Regions from separate parts of the Micromonospora sp. NPDC049230 genome, predicted to be linked through region 4. Evidence: riboswitches for the same ligand, from Rfam matches in the RefSeq annotation. Region 4 holds a riboswitch; each other region holds the start of a gene.
What was found. Region 4 has a riboswitch for cobalamin ahead of AB0A95_RS33180 (ribonucleoside-diphosphate reductase subunit alpha). Riboswitches for the same ligand answer to the same signal wherever they lie in the genome.
Positions count from the first base shown of each region.

Region 1: it holds a riboswitch for cobalamin, as region 4 does, so the genes downstream of both, cobN (cobaltochelatase subunit CobN) here and AB0A95_RS33180 (ribonucleoside-diphosphate reductase subunit alpha) in region 4, are expected to answer to the same signal.
Region 2: it holds a riboswitch for cobalamin, as region 4 does, so the genes downstream of both, AB0A95_RS11435 (hypothetical protein) here and AB0A95_RS33180 (ribonucleoside-diphosphate reductase subunit alpha) in region 4, are expected to answer to the same signal.
Region 3: it holds a riboswitch for cobalamin, as region 4 does, so the genes downstream of both, metE (5-methyltetrahydropteroyltriglutamate--homocysteine S-methyltransferase) here and AB0A95_RS33180 (ribonucleoside-diphosphate reductase subunit alpha) in region 4, are expected to answer to the same signal.

Region 1 is NZ_JBEZCZ010000008.1:145,201-149,287, forward strand. Features, by position in the region: gene cobN (cobaltochelatase subunit CobN) at 1-1,215, opposite strand, end outside; cobalamin riboswitch at 1,477-1,606, opposite strand; gene AB0A95_RS10305 (hypothetical protein) at 1,807-2,082, opposite strand; gene AB0A95_RS10310 (DUF5919 domain-containing protein) at 2,505-3,131, shown strand; gene AB0A95_RS10315 (inositol monophosphatase family protein) at 3,128-3,958, shown strand; gene AB0A95_RS10320 (phosphotransferase) at 4,062-4,087, shown strand, end outside.
Region 2 is NZ_JBEZCZ010000009.1:167,852-171,938, forward strand. Features, by position in the region: gene AB0A95_RS11430 (ABC transporter substrate-binding protein) at 1-512, opposite strand, end outside; gene AB0A95_RS11435 (hypothetical protein) at 749-2,140, opposite strand; cobalamin riboswitch at 2,286-2,408, opposite strand; cobalamin riboswitch at 2,461-2,593, shown strand; gene AB0A95_RS11440 (prenyltransferase/squalene oxidase repeat-containing protein) at 2,709-4,087, shown strand, end outside.
Region 3 is NZ_JBEZCZ010000009.1:159,403-163,489, forward strand. Features, by position in the region: gene AB0A95_RS11390 (ABC transporter substrate-binding protein) at 1-76, shown strand, start outside; gene metE (5-methyltetrahydropteroyltriglutamate--homocysteine S-methyltransferase) at 172-2,436, opposite strand; cobalamin riboswitch at 2,555-2,772, opposite strand; gene AB0A95_RS11400 (superoxide dismutase) at 2,887-3,501, shown strand; gene AB0A95_RS11405 (superoxide dismutase) at 3,508-3,768, shown strand; gene AB0A95_RS11410 (ATP-binding cassette domain-containing protein) at 3,831-4,087, opposite strand, start outside.
Region 4 is NZ_JBEZCZ010000068.1:20,752-24,838, forward strand. Features, by position in the region: gene AB0A95_RS33180 (ribonucleoside-diphosphate reductase subunit alpha) at 1-2,080, opposite strand, end outside; cobalamin riboswitch at 2,273-2,489, opposite strand; gene AB0A95_RS33185 (enolase C-terminal domain-like protein) at 3,039-4,087, shown strand, end outside.

The sequences.
Region 1 (4,087 bases), on a different contig from region 4:
GGCCAGCTGCTCCGGGGTGAGCCACTCCACGTCGTGGCCTCCGGCGGCGATCAGCGCGTGGATCAGCGCGTCGCCGTCGTCGGGCGGTGGCGCGTCGCCCAGGTGGTAGCCGGCGTCGGCGAGCGCGGCGAAGAGCCGGACCGCCGAGACGGGGGTGTCCAGGCCGACGGCGTTGCCGACCCGGGAGTGCTTGGTGGGGTACGAGCTGAGCACCACGGCGACCCGCTTGTCGGCGTTGGGCACGTGGCGCAGCCGGGCGTGGCGCACCGCGATCCCGGCGACCCGGGCGGCCCGCTCGGGGTCGGCGGCGTAGACGGATAGGCCGTCGGCGTCGATCTGCTTGAACGAGAACGGCACTGTGACGATCCGACCGTCGAACTCGGGGATGGCCACCTGCATCGCCGCGTCCAACGGGGACAGCCCGGCGTCGCTGGCCTCCCACTGCGCCCGGGTGCTGGTCAGGCAGAGCGCCTGGATGACCGGCACGTCCAGGGCGGCCAGGGCGCCGACGTCCCAGGCGTCCTCGTCGCCACCTCCGGAGGCGTCGGCGGCGACCGCGCCGCCGGCGGCGAGCACTGTGACAAGCAGCGCGTCGCAGCGGGCGAACAGCCCGAGCGGGCCGGCGCCCGTGGTCAACCCGCGCAGCGAGCCGCAGAAGATCGGCAGCGGGTTGCCGCCGGCCTTGTGGACCGCGTCCGCGAGGACGTCGACGAAGTCGGTGTTGCCGGCGAGGGCGTGCGCGCGGTAGAAGACGATCCCCACTGTGGGACGGTCCGGGTCGGTCGGGTGCTCGCCGTGCACGCCGTACGCCGGGGTGGGTGTGGGCGGGGCGAACCCCTCGCCGGTGAGCAGCACCGTGTCGGAGAGGAACCGGGCCAGGTGCGCCAGGTTGTCCGGCCCGCCCTCGACCAGGTACGCCAGCGCCTGGGTGACGACCCCGGACGGCACCGTGGAGATGGCCATCAGCTCCGCGTCGGGCAGCGCCTCGCCGCCGAGCACGACCGTCGGCACCCCGGTGCCGAGCACCGCGGCGAGACCGTCCGGCCATGCCTGTCGACCGCCGAGCAGGCGTACGACGACCAGGGCGACCCCGTCGAGCAGGGCGGGCACCTCGTCGGCGGTGACCCGCGCGGGGTTGGCGAGCCGGTAGTCGGCGCCGCTGGCGCGGGCGGCCAGCAGGTCGGTGTCGGCGGTGGAGAGCAGCAGGATGCGCACGGCAGGCTCCGGAGAGTGACGCCCTGGCCGCTGCGGAGGCGACCTGGACGAAGCGGGTGGGGGCGGCGTCAGCCGGTACGACGGCGCGGCCGGACTCGCCGACGCGGACGCCGGGGCCGGTCAGCGCCGGGCAATCGACTCAGCAGTGCCGGAAGCCAGCGACCTGGAGCGCGATACGACGATAATCGTCGATGAATGAGACGCCGTGCGTCATCGGGTCCTCCTCGGGTGTCCACGCCCTGGGGTACGTCCCGACGGCCGAAGTATCCTGGCTTCCGGATCGACGCTCTCCCCCGGCCTTCCAACCGCAGACACACGGCCGTGACTCACGAGGGGGGATCGCTCCCCGGTGACAGTGGCGGGACCGCGTCGGAATCGCACCGACTTCCTTCACTGCCGTCAGGCCGCGAATGCTGCCACACCGCCGCGCCGCCGGTCAACGCGGACCCCGGCGCAGCCCGGCCACCTCAACCACATTGACCTGCGCAAATATCGGCGGATTGGCCGGCGTGGGAGGGAGCCACGTGCTTGCGCGACTCCCTGTGGAGCTGATGTCGTAGACGATTCAGCACCCGCGCGGTCAGCCCTCGGTTACTCGTGCTCGAAGCGGCGCGGCCGGCGGGTCAACGACAGCCAGCCGAGGAAACGGGCGTGCATCTTGGCAAGGTCGGGGCGACCGCCAAGACTGAACAGGTCGTGGATCGCCTCGTTCATGCAGGACGTCAGGTAGAGGGCCAGCGCCAGCGTGTGGCCATAGAACTCCGCGACGAGATCGAGTTGCGCGCGGGAGCACGGCCACGGGGCGGCGCAGGTGCGGCACAGCCAGGCGGGGCGCATCGGCAGGTGCGGACGGGAGCGAAGACTCACACCACGACCCTGCTCACCGCAACCGCAGCCATCCATCACACCGCGTGATCCCTCGGCGGATAACTTCCATCCATCCTCCGGATGTCGTCCCGGCACCGTCATCAGATCGCTGGATATGCTGACCCTCATCCCCGGTGTGGGAAGGGAGCCGCGCGTGAGCGTTCGAACGACTGGAGCGTTCACCGTTCCCGACCTGCTGTGGGATTCCTCCGACACGCTCGACGCCCTTGCCACCCGGAACATCGCTCAGGTGTTCCGTCTCGTCCAGAAAGCCACCCGCGCCAGCCAGACAAACGTCGGCATCGCCACCGGGCTCAGTCAGGCGCAGGTCAGCGAGATCACCAGCGGCGCCCGCCGGGTCAGCAGCAATCGACGTCCTCACCCGCATCTGCACCGGCCTGTCCATGCCCCGCCACGCACGCATGACGCTCCTGCTCGGCGAACGCGACCGAACCCCGACCGAACGAAACGTCAGTGGCCTGCGGGTCGCGAGGGCGGCGCGGGACCAGTGCGCCGATGTCACCGCGATCTATTCCAGCCGGTCAGATTTCGTGGCGGAGTTGCCGCCGCACGTCCTCTTCGAGGATGCCACGGACATCCGGGCGTCCGGCCTGTCGCTCAACCTCATCTGTCAGCAGTACGCCGACAACCGTCTTCTGAAGCTCCTCGCCGCCGGCACCCGCCTCCGTTGCCTTTTCCTCGATCCGGCCGGGGAGGCGATCAGGCGGCAGGAGCGTGAGGACGACTATCCGGACGGACACCTCAGCGCGCTCACCGAACTCAACATCCAGAATCTGGCCCGCCGCATTCGTGACAGGCTCCCCGCAGGTGCCCGAGACCACCTGTCCATCGGCGTCTACGACGAGTCAATTCGCGCCAACTTACTTCTGATCGATGACCAGCTCTGCGTCGTCCAGCACTACCTACCGCGGATGCGGGGCGTCGACTGTCCGACAATGGTCATCGAACGCGGCGCGGGTCCCTCCGGCCTCTACCCGATATTCGACGAGATGTTCACCTCACTCTGGGAGCGCAGCCGCCAGCTATGACCGACTACGCCCACCTCCTCCCCCTCGCGCAGGAGGCCGTCGACCTGGCGCACGACCTGATGCGGACGCTCCAGCCCGGTGCGCTGACCTTCAAGGGTGACCGCGACATGGCTTCCGAGGTGGACTACGCCATCGAGAGGGCGGTCCGCGAACATCTGGCAACCAAGGCGCCCGACATCGGTTTCCTCGGCGAGGAGTACGGGAGCAGCGGCGACACCAGCACACTGACCTGGGCACTCGATCCCGTCGATGGCACCGTCAACTTCGTCCACGGCTCACCCCTGTGCGCGATCTCCCTCGGCCTCCTGCACGGCGCAGACGCCGTCCTCGGCGTCATCGACCTGCCGTTCCTCGGCACCCGCTACCACGCCGCCAAGGGAGACGGTGCCTACGCCAGCAACCGCCGCATCCACGCCAGCCGGGTCACCGACCTCAAGGACGCCGTCGTCGCCATCGGCGACTACGCGGTCGGCGGCGACGCCAGCCGGAAGAACACCGGGCGACTTGCCATCACCGAGCAGCTCACCCGGCACGTCCAACGGATCCGCATGCACGGTTCTGCCGCAATTGACCTCGCCTGGTTGGCTCACGGCAAGATCGACGCGTTCATCATGCTCACCAACAAGCCCTGGGACACCGTCGCGGGTGTCGTGATCGCCCGAGAGGCTGGTGCCCTGGTCGTCGACCTCGACGGCGCTCCGCACAGCGTGCACGCTGCCGCCACGATCGGTGGCAACGACCTGCTCCTACCGTCCATCGTGACGCTCGTTCAACGATCAATCGCACCTCCGGAACCCGACCAGCAAGGGATGCCGTCGCCAACCTAGTCGCAACGTTTCCTCGTCGATTGGCGTCCGTGTCGAACTGCGCCATGATCCTGAGGTGAGCAGTGACGAGGAGCCGTTGGCGGGGAACGTCACGACCGGGGTGGTGCGGATCGGCGAGACAGTTCGTCG
Region 2 (4,087 bases), on a different contig from region 4:
GCCGGCACGATGCCGAGGGTGAGCCGCTGGAGGAACGGCGCGTACGGGTAGCGCAGCCGGAACACGACAGTGGCGGCGTCGGGCGCGGTCACCGACTCCACCATGTCCAGGTCGGAGCGGAGCGTCGAGTCGACGGTCGGGTCCAGGACGGCCTGGTACGTGAAGACGACGTCCTGGGCGGTCAGCGTGGTGCCGTCGTGGAACCGCACGCCGTCGCGGAGTTTCGCGGTCACGGTGCGCCCGTCGGGTGACAGCTCCGGCAACGCCGTGGCCAGACCGGCGACGAGGCGGTTGTCGTCGTCCCGGCTGACGAGGCCGTCGAAGATCAGCGCGGCGCCGTCGACGCCGTAGTTGAGCACCGGATTCAACGCGTCCGGCTCGTCGGAGGTGGCGACGACGAGCGTCGCGCCGCCGGTGGAGCCGTCGGGGGTGGCCGGGGCCGAGCAGCCGGCGAGGACGAGCATGCCCGCCGCCGCGGTCGACGCCACGAGGCGTCGGAGGGTCGGACGCATCCGGGCTCCTGTGGTGTGGGAAGGAGTCGTTGGTCGGGTGGGCGCAGCGCCGCAACCGTTGATCATCACGGTGGCACAGTTGCACATCTTTGGCAATTACCAACGTTGCGCGTCATGCTGATGAGCACCGCTTGTCCACGTCGTCGACACGGTCACCGTCACCCGGCCAACCCCCGGATGGGTGGCCAGCGGCGGCCGGTAAGCCGCCGCTGGCCACGTCCGTACCCGAACGGCGGTCAGACGCCGTAGCGCAGGTGGATGGTGTCGCCGACGGTCACTGTCGTGCCGCGGGTCGCGGTGGCCGGGGTGCCGCCGTCCCGGGACACCTTCCAGGTGGCGGAGCCACCGTTGGCCAGGCCGTTGATCGACGTGATGGTGCCGGTGCCGCTGGTCGGGTTGAGTGCGGTGACGCAGCCACTGGGGACGGCCGACCCGATGGCGGCGTCCAACACCGCGCCGAGGGTGGTGGTGGCGGCGGTCGGCGTCAGCGTGACCGCGCACGGCTGGATGCTGCCGCTGCCGTTGTCGATGATCACGGCGAGCCGCGTCGCGGTGCCCGGGGTGAATCCGCTCGCCGCGACCCAGGTGGGGGCGCCGGAGGTGACGGGGATTGGGGGAGCGGCGGTGTAGCCCGCGCCGGCCAGGGCACGCACCGCGTCGATGGAGGCGTACGCCGACGGGGTGGTGTTGGTGGTCAGGTACTTGAACCCGCCACCGGTCAGCTGCTGCGCCCGCAGGAAGTCGATCGGGGTCTTGCCGGCGGTGGTGGTGAAGTCGGTGCCCTGGCTGGGGATACCGCAGGCGTTGAGCCCGGAGACGGCCCACGCGTTGGAGTCGGTGTTGACGCCGAACATCGAGGTGAAGGCACCCGAGGCGTTGACGAGCTTGCCCTTGAGGAAGTTCTTCGCCTGGACGATGTCGGTGTCGGTGTGGGGAACCCCGGCGGCGCAGAGCGCGGCCATGGCCGCACCGGTCATGTCGATGTCGCCGGGCGAGGCGAGTGCTGTCGCGTTCCCCTCGGCCTGGCTGAAGGTCCAGCCGCCGTCGTTGTGCTGGTTGTTGCGGATCCGGGTGACCGACAGGTCGAGCAGTGCCTGCGGCACGCGGGCGGCACCGGTCTGGGTCTTCGCTCCGGCCAGGGCGAGGGTGGCGAAGATGGTGCCGTTGACGTTGGCCGGCGGGCCGTAGTAGCCGGGCGAGCCGGTCTGCCAGTAGGCGATGGTGTCGGCGATGAGGTTACGGGTGGGGGAGACCCGGGCGGGGTCGATGCCGGCCGCGTAGGCGTTCAGGACGCCGCGCTCGTAGTCGGTGACGACGGGCGAGGCGCTCGGCCAGGACGCGGCCGAGAGCTGGTTGCGGTAGACGGTGCGGGCGTTCTTCGTCGTGTCGCCGGACGGGTAGACGTCGACGGCCGCCACACCGGCGGGGGCGAAGGCGCTGAACGCCCACTCGTTCGACAGCCCACCGCTGGCGTAGCTGCCGTCGGCCGCCTGCAGTGTCCGCAGGTAGGAGACGCCGTTGGTCCTGGCGGTGGCGATCTGCGCGGGCGTCGAGGTCGCGGCCGCCGGCGCGGCGCCGGTGGTGACCGCGACGACGGTGGCGATCAGCGTGGCGGCGGGGACTGACACGAGAGGTCTCCGGCGACTGCCGGAGGAAAGGCGCGAGGACATCGGACTCCTTGGGGGTACGGGGCACGACTGCCTCGACCCAGAGCCCGGCAGGGAAGCCGGCGGGGCGGGGCGGGCCGGCCGCAGGGCGCGTGGGACGGAAACCGCAGGTGCTGCGTCACCACGCGGGTAGTCGGGCTCGGGACGGCGGACCGTCCTCACCGTTGCGCGTCAGCCCCGGATTTCCACCGGGTTCCCCCACGCGATGACGCGGTCACCGTATGGGACGAAGCTCCTACCGCGCGCTGTTAGGTACGTGACACAGGCTCACGTTGACGGCGCGGTCGCGACTGTGGTCCGATGGCCGCGATCCAGCAGTCAGGGGAAGCCGGTCAAAGTCCGGCGCTGGCCCGCAGCCGTAGGTCCCGTTTTTCGGGACGAGTCGGATTACCTGGCTGGATAGTGCACCGCAGCGCCGTCGAGGTACACGGCGCGGAGCCAGGTTTCCGGGACCGTTGTCCTCGGGGTCCGCGTCCGCGCCTGCGCCGCTACCCCCGAGAGAGTCGTCATGTCCCCACTGGTCAGTCGCATGTCGCGTGTTCCCACCGCCTGGTTGGCGTTGGTCGCCGCGGTGACGCTGGGCGCGGCGGCGCTCGTGGTGCCGACCCGTGCGGCGATCGCCGATCCGCTGGACTCCTGCACCCCGACCCAGGGTGCGATCGTCGCTGTCGACTTCGGGGCGTGGAGCGGGCCGCTGCTGCGGGGCTGCGACGCCACCCCGACCACCGGTCTGGACCTGCTGCACGAGGCGGGTTTCACCACGACCGGCACCGTCCACGACGGGCCCGGGTTCATCTGCCGGATCGGCTCACCCGCCTTCGACGCCGGTGCCGAACGCCCGGCGCCCGCCGACGAGGCGTGCCAGTTGACCCCGCCGGCGACGGCCTACTGGTCCTACTGGATCGCCCCGGCCGGGCAGGACCAGTGGACGTACAGCCCGCTCGGCGCGATGTCCCAGCGGCCGGGCCCTGGTGAGGTCGAGGCATGGGTCTTCGGCGGCACCGACATCGGCGGCACGACCGGGGCGCCGAGCTTCACCCCCGCGTCGGTGCGCGCGAGCGGCTCGACGCCCGCCCCGACGCCAACTCCCAGTCCGACCACGACGGCCGGGCCGACCGACCCGGCGCGGCCGACCGAAGGCCAGGTCGAGGCCGTCGGAAGCTACCTGGTGGAGCAGCTCACCGACGGTGACCACGTCGACTACGGGTGGGTCGACTATTCCCGGACGATCGCCGTCGCCACCGCCCTGGCCGCGACCGGCGGGCAGGACGGCACCCGCACGAAGATCGTCGACTACCTCCGGACGCACGTCGACGCGGCGATCTTCCCGAACGGCGAGTCCGCCGCACCCCACACCGCCAACGTCGCCAACCTCGCACTCCTGGCGACGAGCACCGGCGGTGATCCCCGCGCCTTCGGCGGACGGGACCTGATCACGACACTCACCGACCGGGTCTGCACCGCGACCGACGCCGACGCCGGCTGTGCCGCGGCCGGTGACTTCGCCGGAGCGCCCGGGCCGATGGCCCAGGCGAGCGCGCTGCTCGCGCTCAAGCGGGCCGGCGTCACCCCGCCCGCCGCCACCGTCACCCGACTCACCGCGCAGCAGTGCGCCACCGGGGCCTTCGGCGACCGGTGGCTCGCCCCCGGCGAGTTCTGCGATCCGGACCTCGCCGCCACGACGCTGGCCGTCCTGGCGCTGCACCGGCTCGGTGGTCAGGACGCGGCGCTGGGCTCGGCCAAGGCGTTTCTGACCGGTGCGCAGGACACCGACGGGGGTTACCAGCCCTACACCGGCGCCGGGTTCACCGACACCTACTTCACCGGGTACGCCGCACAGGCCCTCGCCGCGCTGGGCGTGGCCGACAGGGCCGCCACCGCCACCGGTTTCCTGGTCGGTCGGATCGT
Region 3 (4,087 bases), on a different contig from region 4:
CGCGGAGATCCTCGCCGGCATCCTCGCTGGCCGTCCCGACTCCCGCGCTCGGCGGGTTCCCCCCGGCGTCCGGTGACACTGCCGCGGCTGAGTGGCCGGGACGGACATCGGCGGCGGCGCTTAGCCAGGAGCCACGGTGGGGCGGCGGCACACCGCCGCCCCACCGCGCGCTCAGGTGAGCGTGCCGCGGATCTCGGCGGCGGCCGCGACAAGGCGGGTCAGGGCTTGTTCGACCTCCGGGTACCCGCGGGTCTTCAGGCCGCAGTCGGGGTTGACCCAGAGCCGGTCGGCGGGCACCGCGGCGACGGCGCGGCGCAGGGCGTCGGTGACCTCCGACTGTTCCGGTACGCGGGGGGAGTGGATGTCGTACACACCGGGCCCGACACCGCGTTGGTAGCCGGTGGTGCGCAGGTCGTCGAGGATCTCCATTTTCGACCGAGACGCCTCGATGCTGGTGACGTCGGCGTCGAGGGCGTCGATCGCTGGCAGGACCTCGCCGAACTCGGAGTAGCACAGGTGCGTGTGGATCTGGGTGGCGTCGGCGACTCCGCTGGTGGCCAGACGGAACGCCCCGACGGCCCAGTCCAGGTAGGCGCGTTGGTCAGCCCGGCGCAGCGGCAGGGTCTCCCGTAGGGCGGGTTCGTCGACCTGGATGACGCGGATGCCGGCGCCTTCCAGGTCGCGGGCCTCGTCCCGCAGGGCCAGGGCGACCTGGTTGGCCGTGTCGGCGAGGGGCTGGTCGATGCGGACGAACGACCACGCCAGGATCGTCACCGGCCCGGTGAGCATGCCCTTGACCGGCCGGTTCGTCAGTGACTGCGCGTAGGTGGACCAGGCGACGGTCATCGGGCCGCTCCGGGTGACGTCGCCGTAGATGATGGGTGGGCGGACGCAGCGGGAGCCGTACGACTGCACCCAGCCGTTGACCGTGGCGGCGAATCCGGCCAGTTGTTCGCCGAAGTACTGCACCATGTCGTTGCGTTCCGGCTCGCCGTGCACCAGCACGTCCAACCCGAGCCGTTCCTGCACCGCGACGACGTGCGCGACCTCGGCGCGCATCCGCTCGGCATAGCCGGCGTCGTCGAGCCGGCCGGCCCGGTGCGCCGCCCGGGCCTGGCGCAGTTCCTGCGTCTGTGGAAACGACCCGATGGTGGTGGTGGGCAGCGGTGGGAGATCCAGTCTGGCCTGCTGCTTGACGGCTCGCTCCGCGTAGGGCCCCCGTCGTACGTGTTCGGGCCGCAGCGCGTCGAGGCGGGCGCGGACCGCGTCGTTGCGCCAGGCGGCCGGTGCGGCCGGTGGGGGAGGGGGTAGGACGCCGACGCCGTCGCGTAGGGCACGTCCGAGGGCCACGACCTCGTCGACCTTCTGCCGGGCGAACGCCAACCGGGCACGCAGATCGTCATCGAGGTCGGGTTCGGCGGCCAGGTCCACCGGCACGTGCAGCAACGAGCACGACGTCGACACCGCGACGTGGTCGGCCAGCCCGGTCAGCACCGCGCCGGTCGCGGTGGCGGCGCGCAGGTCCGTACGCCAGATGTTGCGCCCGTCGACCAGCCCCGCGACGATCGTCTTGCTCTCCAGCGGCCCGGCGGCGGCGAGCCTTTTCAGGTTGCCCGGCCCGGCGACGAGGTCGATGCCCACCGCCTCGACCGGAGTGCCCAGCAGCGCCGGCAGCGCGTCTCCGAGGTCACCGAAGTACGACGCGACGAACAGCCGGGGCCGGTGTTCCACCTGGCCGAGCCGACGGTACGCGGCACACAGCGCGGCGATCTCGTCCGACGTGCGGTCGGCGGTGTACGCGGGCTCGTCGAGCTGGACCCAGGCGACCCCGGCGTCAGCCAGCGTGCCGAGGATGTCGGCGTAGACCGCGACGAGGTCATCGAGTCGGTCGAACGGCCGGAACCCTTCCGGGCTGTCTCCGGTGGCCTTGGACAGCAGGAGGTAGGTCGCCGGCCCGACCAGCACCGGCCGCGTGGTGACGCGGAGGGCCTTTGCTTCGGCGTACTCCCGCACCGCCTTGTCGGGGCGGGCGGTGAACACCGTGTCCGGGCCGACCTCCGGCACCAGGTAGTGGTAGTTGGTGTCAAACCACTTCGTCAGCTCCAGAGCCGGTTCCCGTGCCGTACCGCGAGCCATGGCGAAGTAGGTGTCCAGGTCACTGAGGCCGAGGTGGCGGAAACGGTCCGGGACCGCGTCGATCAGGACCGTGGTGTCGAGCACCTGGTCGTAGAACGAGAACGTGTTCGACGGCACAGCGTCCAGACCGGCGTCGCGCAGCGAGCGCCACACCTCGGCGCGTAGGCCGGCCGCGGTCTCCTGAAGAGCGTTGGCGTCGATCCGGCCTGCCCAGTAGGACTCGACGGCGTGCTTGAGCTCCCGGTGTGGACCGATGCGGGGGTAGCCGAGCACGGTGCTCAGCCCGAACGGTGTGGTCACGAGACGGGTGTCCTTCCCTCGAGGTCTACCCCCGACCACACGGGAAGGAAACGGCAGGGCGCCGGCTGACGACCGGGCCTCGCCCAGGCCCTCCCGAGGGGCTGGTGGCGGCGTACGCGGGCGCGTACGCGGTGCGGGCAGGTCTTCGGACTCGCGGGCGCGATCGGTGTGAACCGATCTCCTACTGGCCGTCGCTTCCCAGACGCTCACGCGTCCAGTGCGTATGACGGCGGTCGTTCCCACTCACCGCTGCGGGGCAGTCCCGGTCTTGCACCGGATTCCCTCTTACGACGCCCCACCACGACAGCGGAGCGAACCAGCACTGCCACCCATCGTACGGCGTCCGGCCCGACGTTTCGATGATCGATCGTGCCCCCTCCTGACAATCGAGCGCTTGTTGCAAGATAATGGCAACAGCCATACTGAGGCAGTAATGAGAGGACGGACCTGATGGCCGTGTACAACCTGCCCGACCTGCCCTACGACTACGGCGCACTCGAACCCGCGATGTCCGGGGAGATCCTGGAGCTGCACCACGACAAGCACCACGCGGCGTACGTCAAGGGCGCCAACGACGGGCTCGACCGGCTCGCCGAGGCCCGGGACAAGGGCGACTACGCGACCCTGGTCGGCTTGGAGAAGACGTTCGCGTTCAACCTGTCCGGGCATGTGCTGCACTCGATCTTCTGGAACAACCTGTCCCCGGACGGGGGTGACCGCCCCGACGGCGAGCTGGCTGCGGCGATCGACGAGCACTTCGGCTCCTTCGACGGCTTCGCCGGCCAACTGTCCGCCGCCACCAAGGGTGTGCAGGGCTCCGGGTGGGGTGTTCTGGCGTGGGAGCCGCTGAGCCAACGGCTGATCGTGGAGCAGGTCTACGACCACCACGGCAACGTCGGGCAGGGCTCGACCCCGATCCTGGTCTTCGACGCCTGGGAGCACGCCTACTACCTGCAGTACCGCAACGTGCGTCCGGACTACGTGGACCGGTTGTGGAACCTGGTCAACTGGACCGACGTCACAGCCCGCTTCGACGCCGCCCGCGCCGCGACCCCGAAGATCTGACCCGGCGTGAGCGGGTACACCCCCGAGGCCGCCGAGATCGTGCAACGCGCCGCCGGGGTCATCGCGGCCAAACACCGCGGTGACCTCGCCGGCGCCGAGGCGCTGATGTCGGCGTTCAGCTCCCAGCAGGCCCGTACCCTCGGCTTCTATCTCCTCGCTGACCTCGCGCTCGGCCTGGTCAAGGCGCAGAGCGGGCAGACGATGGACGACCTGGTCCGGGAGCTGTCCCTGCTTCTGGCCGAGACCGCCCAGTCACCGCCCGCCTGACGGTCCGCTGGGTCCTGACCAACGGTGGGACCCAGCGGATGCCGAGGGTCCGGACCGGGGGGTCAGGCGTCTGCCCTCGCCGCGCTGGCGAGGTCGACGACCCGGTCGCTCCAGCGGTCCAGCAGGGTCTGGTCGTGGGTGATGACCAGGACACCGGCGCGCTGGGTGCGCTGGTAGTCGCGGATGACGGCGGCGACGTGTGCCTGGGTGGAGGCGTCGAGCATCGCGGTGGCCTCGTCGCAGAGCAGGTAGTCGGGGCGGTGCACCAGGGCTCGGGCGAGGCAGGCGCGTTGTAGCTGCCCGTCGGACACCGCGTGGG
Region 4 (4,087 bases):
GGGCGCGGGCGGCGGCCAGGTCGATCAGCGCCCGCTGCGGCAGCTCCCACGCGGTGCGGAACAACTCCCGCACGCCGGCCGGCAACTCCGCGATCTCCTGCACCGACCCCTCGGCGCGCTTGATCGCCGACCGGATGCGGTCGGTCCACAGACCGCGGGCCTTCAACTCGCGGACCAGGGCGGTGTTGACCTGGAGGAACTCCCCCGACAGGGTCTCGCGCTTGAACAGGTTGGACACCTGCGGCTCGATGCACTCGTAGCACCCGGCGATCGAGGCGATGGTCGCGGTCGGGGCGACCGCCACCAGCAGCGAGTTGCGCAACCCGTCCGCCGCGACCCGTTCCCGCAGCGCCGCCCAGCGCGCGGTCTGCGTACCCTCGACACCCCAGAGGTCGGGTTGGAGCTGGCCCCGCGCGGCCCGGGTCTGCGCGTACGCCGGGTGCGCGCCGAAGCGACGCGCCAGGTCGGCGGAGGTCTCCAGCGCGGTCAGGTACAACTCCTCGCTGATCCGGGTGGACAACTCCCGCGCGGCCGTGGAGTCGAACGGCAGCCGCAACGCGAAGAAGACGTCCTGAAGGCCCATCAGCCCCAGCCCGACCGGCCGCCAGCGGGGGTTGCTCGCCGCCGCCTGCTCGGTCGGGTAGTAGTTGATGTCGATGACCCGGTCGAGGAAGGTCACCGCGGTACGGACCGTGGCGCGCAGCCGGTCCCAGTCGATGCCGCCGTCGGTGAGGTGCGCGGCGAGGTTCACCGAGCCGAGGTTGCACACGGCCGTCTCGGCGTCGCTGGACACCTCGATGATCTCCGTGCACAGGTTGGACAGGTGCACCACGTTGCCGTCCTCGGCGGTCTGGTTGCACAGCCGGTTCGCGGCGTCCTTGAACGTCATCCACCCGTTGCCGGTCTGGGCGAGGGTGCGCATCATCTTCCCGTACAGCTCCCGCGCCGGGACCTGCCGCACGTGGCGGCCCTGCGCCTCGGCCTGCCGGTACGCGGCGTCGAACCGCTCCCCCCACAGGTCGGGCAACTCGGGCACCTCGTGCGGGTCGAACAGCGACCACATCTCGTCGGCCTCGACCCGGCGCATGAACTCGTCCGGGACCCAGTTGGCCAGGTTGAGGTTGTGGGTGCGCCGGGCGTCCTCGCCGGTGTTGTCCCGCAGTTGCAGGAACTCCTCGACGTCCGGGTGCCACGGCTCCAGGTAGACGCAGGCCGCGCCCTTGCGCCGGCCGCCCTGGTTGACGGCGGCGACGCTCGCGTCCAGCGTGCGCAGCCACGGCACGATCCCGTTGGACTGCCCGTTGGTGCCGCGGATCAGCGCGCCCCGGGACCGAACCCGGGAGTACGCGATGCCGATGCCGCCGGCGAACTTGGACAGGTTGGCGACCTGGGCGTAGCGCTGGTAGATCGAGTCCAACTCGTCACGCGGCGAGTCGACCAGGTAGCAGGAGGACATCTGGGTGTGCCGGGTGCCGGAGTTGAACAACGTCGGTGAGCTGGGCAGATAGGCCAGGCTGGACATCAGTCGGTAGAAGTCGACCGCCTCGTCCGGCGTCTGGGACAGCCCGCAGGCCACCCGCAGCAGCCAGTACTGCGGGGTCTCCAGCACGAGCCGGCTGGTGGGGTGGCGCAGCAGGTACCTGTCGTAGACGGTGCGCAGGCCGAAGTACTCGAACCTCCGGTCGCCGTCGGTGTCGATGGCGTCGTCAAGCATCGCGGCGTGTGCGGCGACGAACGCGGCGGTGTCGTTCCCGATCAGGCCCTCGGCGTGACCGACCCGGATCGCCGCGCTGAACGAGGTGACGCCCTGCCGACGCACCTCCTTGTCGACGTAGCCGGCGAGCAGCCGGGCGGCGAGACGGGAGTACTGCGGTTCCTCACCGATCATCTCGGCGGCGGTCTGGATGGACAGCCGGTCCAGCTCGGCAGTCGTCGCGCCGTCGTACAGGCCGCTGATCGTGCGGGTGGCGACGCGCATCGGGTCGACGTCGGTCAGGTCGTCGGCCCACCGCTCGACGGCCCGGACGATCTTGTTGACGTCCACGGATTCGGTGCTGCCGTTGCGTTTGCGGACCTGCATCGGCGTCCGCCGCAGGACCGCGTCGCCGCTTGCCGGGACTACCTCGGTGACTGTCACCACTCACTCCTCGCGAGTTCGAGACCTGATGGTCTTCGGGTGCGTGGAGACAGACACCATCGGACGCCGCGCGGGCAGGCGCGGTCAGGTGGCGTCGGCCGTCCCACGCGGCCTCGGACCGCCGCCCACCCGGGTGCGGGTGTACGGCGCGCTGGCAGGTCTTCGGACTCGCGGGCACGACCGGGCTCGCCGGTCTCCTACTGGCCGTCGCTTCCCAGACCGATTGGTGGCCCAGTGCTCATGACGGCTGTCGTTCCCACTCACCGCTGCGGGACAGTCCCGGATTCACACCGGGTTCCCTCTTGCCTCGACCGCTCGGTTGAGCGGCCGAACCAGCTGCGTCGACACCATATATAGGGACGCTGCGGTTGTCACACCCCACATGTCGGTCCCGGGCGTGTCGGCACCGTGGCTGGTGATGGTCGTCACGGGCTTGCGCCGCCCGTGCCGAACCCGGCCGGCGCGGGCCGCGCGGACGTGACATCGAGCTAGGTGCCGACATGCGGAAAGGTGTGATGTATTAAGTCTTCAGACGTAAGGATCCCTATTTATTTCCGGCCGTCAATGTCAGAATCTGAAGTGGACATCCAACCTTCCGGGAGCGCCATCCACTCTTCGCGGGCACTATCCCAATCCTGCCGACCGCGCATCAACAGACCGGGAACGACACAGGCCGTCGCGCGGCGGGGTTTCTACCAGCGCCCGAATGTCGCCACGGCCGGCACCGAGGCCCCGAACCGGGTGCGGCGGCCGGGAAGACGGCGCGCTGACGCATTCGTATCACGACAAAAACATTGGATGTCTTGGATTCATGGGTGATCGACGTCGTTGACGTGTCGGATTAACCCTCCGTATACTCCCAGAGATCATCTGATCTTTAGCCTAGCCGGGCGAGGAGCGCATGCCGCAGATCACTGCCGTCACCATCGAGGACGTCCGCTTCCCCACCTCCCTGACCGCTGACGGCTCCGACGCCATGAACAAGGACGGCGACTACTCGGCGGCCTACGTCGTCCTGCACACCGACGGCGTCGACAGCACTGGCGCGCCACTCGCGGGCCACGGTCTGACCTTCACCATCGGTCGCGGCAACGACATCGTCGTCGCGGCGGCGGTCCATCAGGCACAGCGCCTCGTCGGCGTGGACGTCGCGACGATGGCGGCGGACATGGGCGCGGTCTACCGCCTGCTCACCTCCGACTCCCAACTGCGGTGGCTCGGCCCGGAGAAGGGCGTCGTCCACCTGTCGCTGGCCGCCGTGCTGAACGCGTCGTGGGACCTGGTCGCCCGGGTCGCCGACAAGCCGCTGTGGCGGCTGCTCGTCGACATGTCCCCCGAGCAACTCGTCGACATCGCGGACCTGCGCTACCTGTCCGACGCGTTGACCCGCGACGAGGCACTGGCCATCCTGCGCGCCAAGGAGAGCACCAAGGCCGCCCGTCTCGCCGAACTCGACCGGACCGGCTACCCCGCCTACACCACCTCGGCCGGCTGGCTCGGCTACGGCGACGACAAGCTGCGCCGGCTGTGCCAGGAGGCGGTCGACACCGGCTACGGCTACGTCAAGCTCAAGGTGGGCGCCAACCTCGACGACGACATCCGCCGCTGCGCCATCGCCCGGGAGATCCTCGGCCCGGACCGCAACCTGATGATCGACGCCAACCAGGTGTGGGACGTCGGTCAGGCCATCGAGTGGGTCAAGGCCCTGGCCCAGTTCGAGCCCCTGTGGATCGAGGAGCCGACCAGCCCCGACGACATCCTTGGCCACGCCGCCGTCCGTCGCGCGGTCGCGCCCATCGGCGTCGCCACCGGCGAGCACTGCCACAACCGGGTGATGTTCAAGCAGCTGTTCCAGGCCGGGGCCATCGACTTCTGCCAACTCGACACCGGCAGGCTGGCCAGCATCAACGAGATCGTCGCCGTGCTGCTGCTCGCCGCGAAGTTCGACAT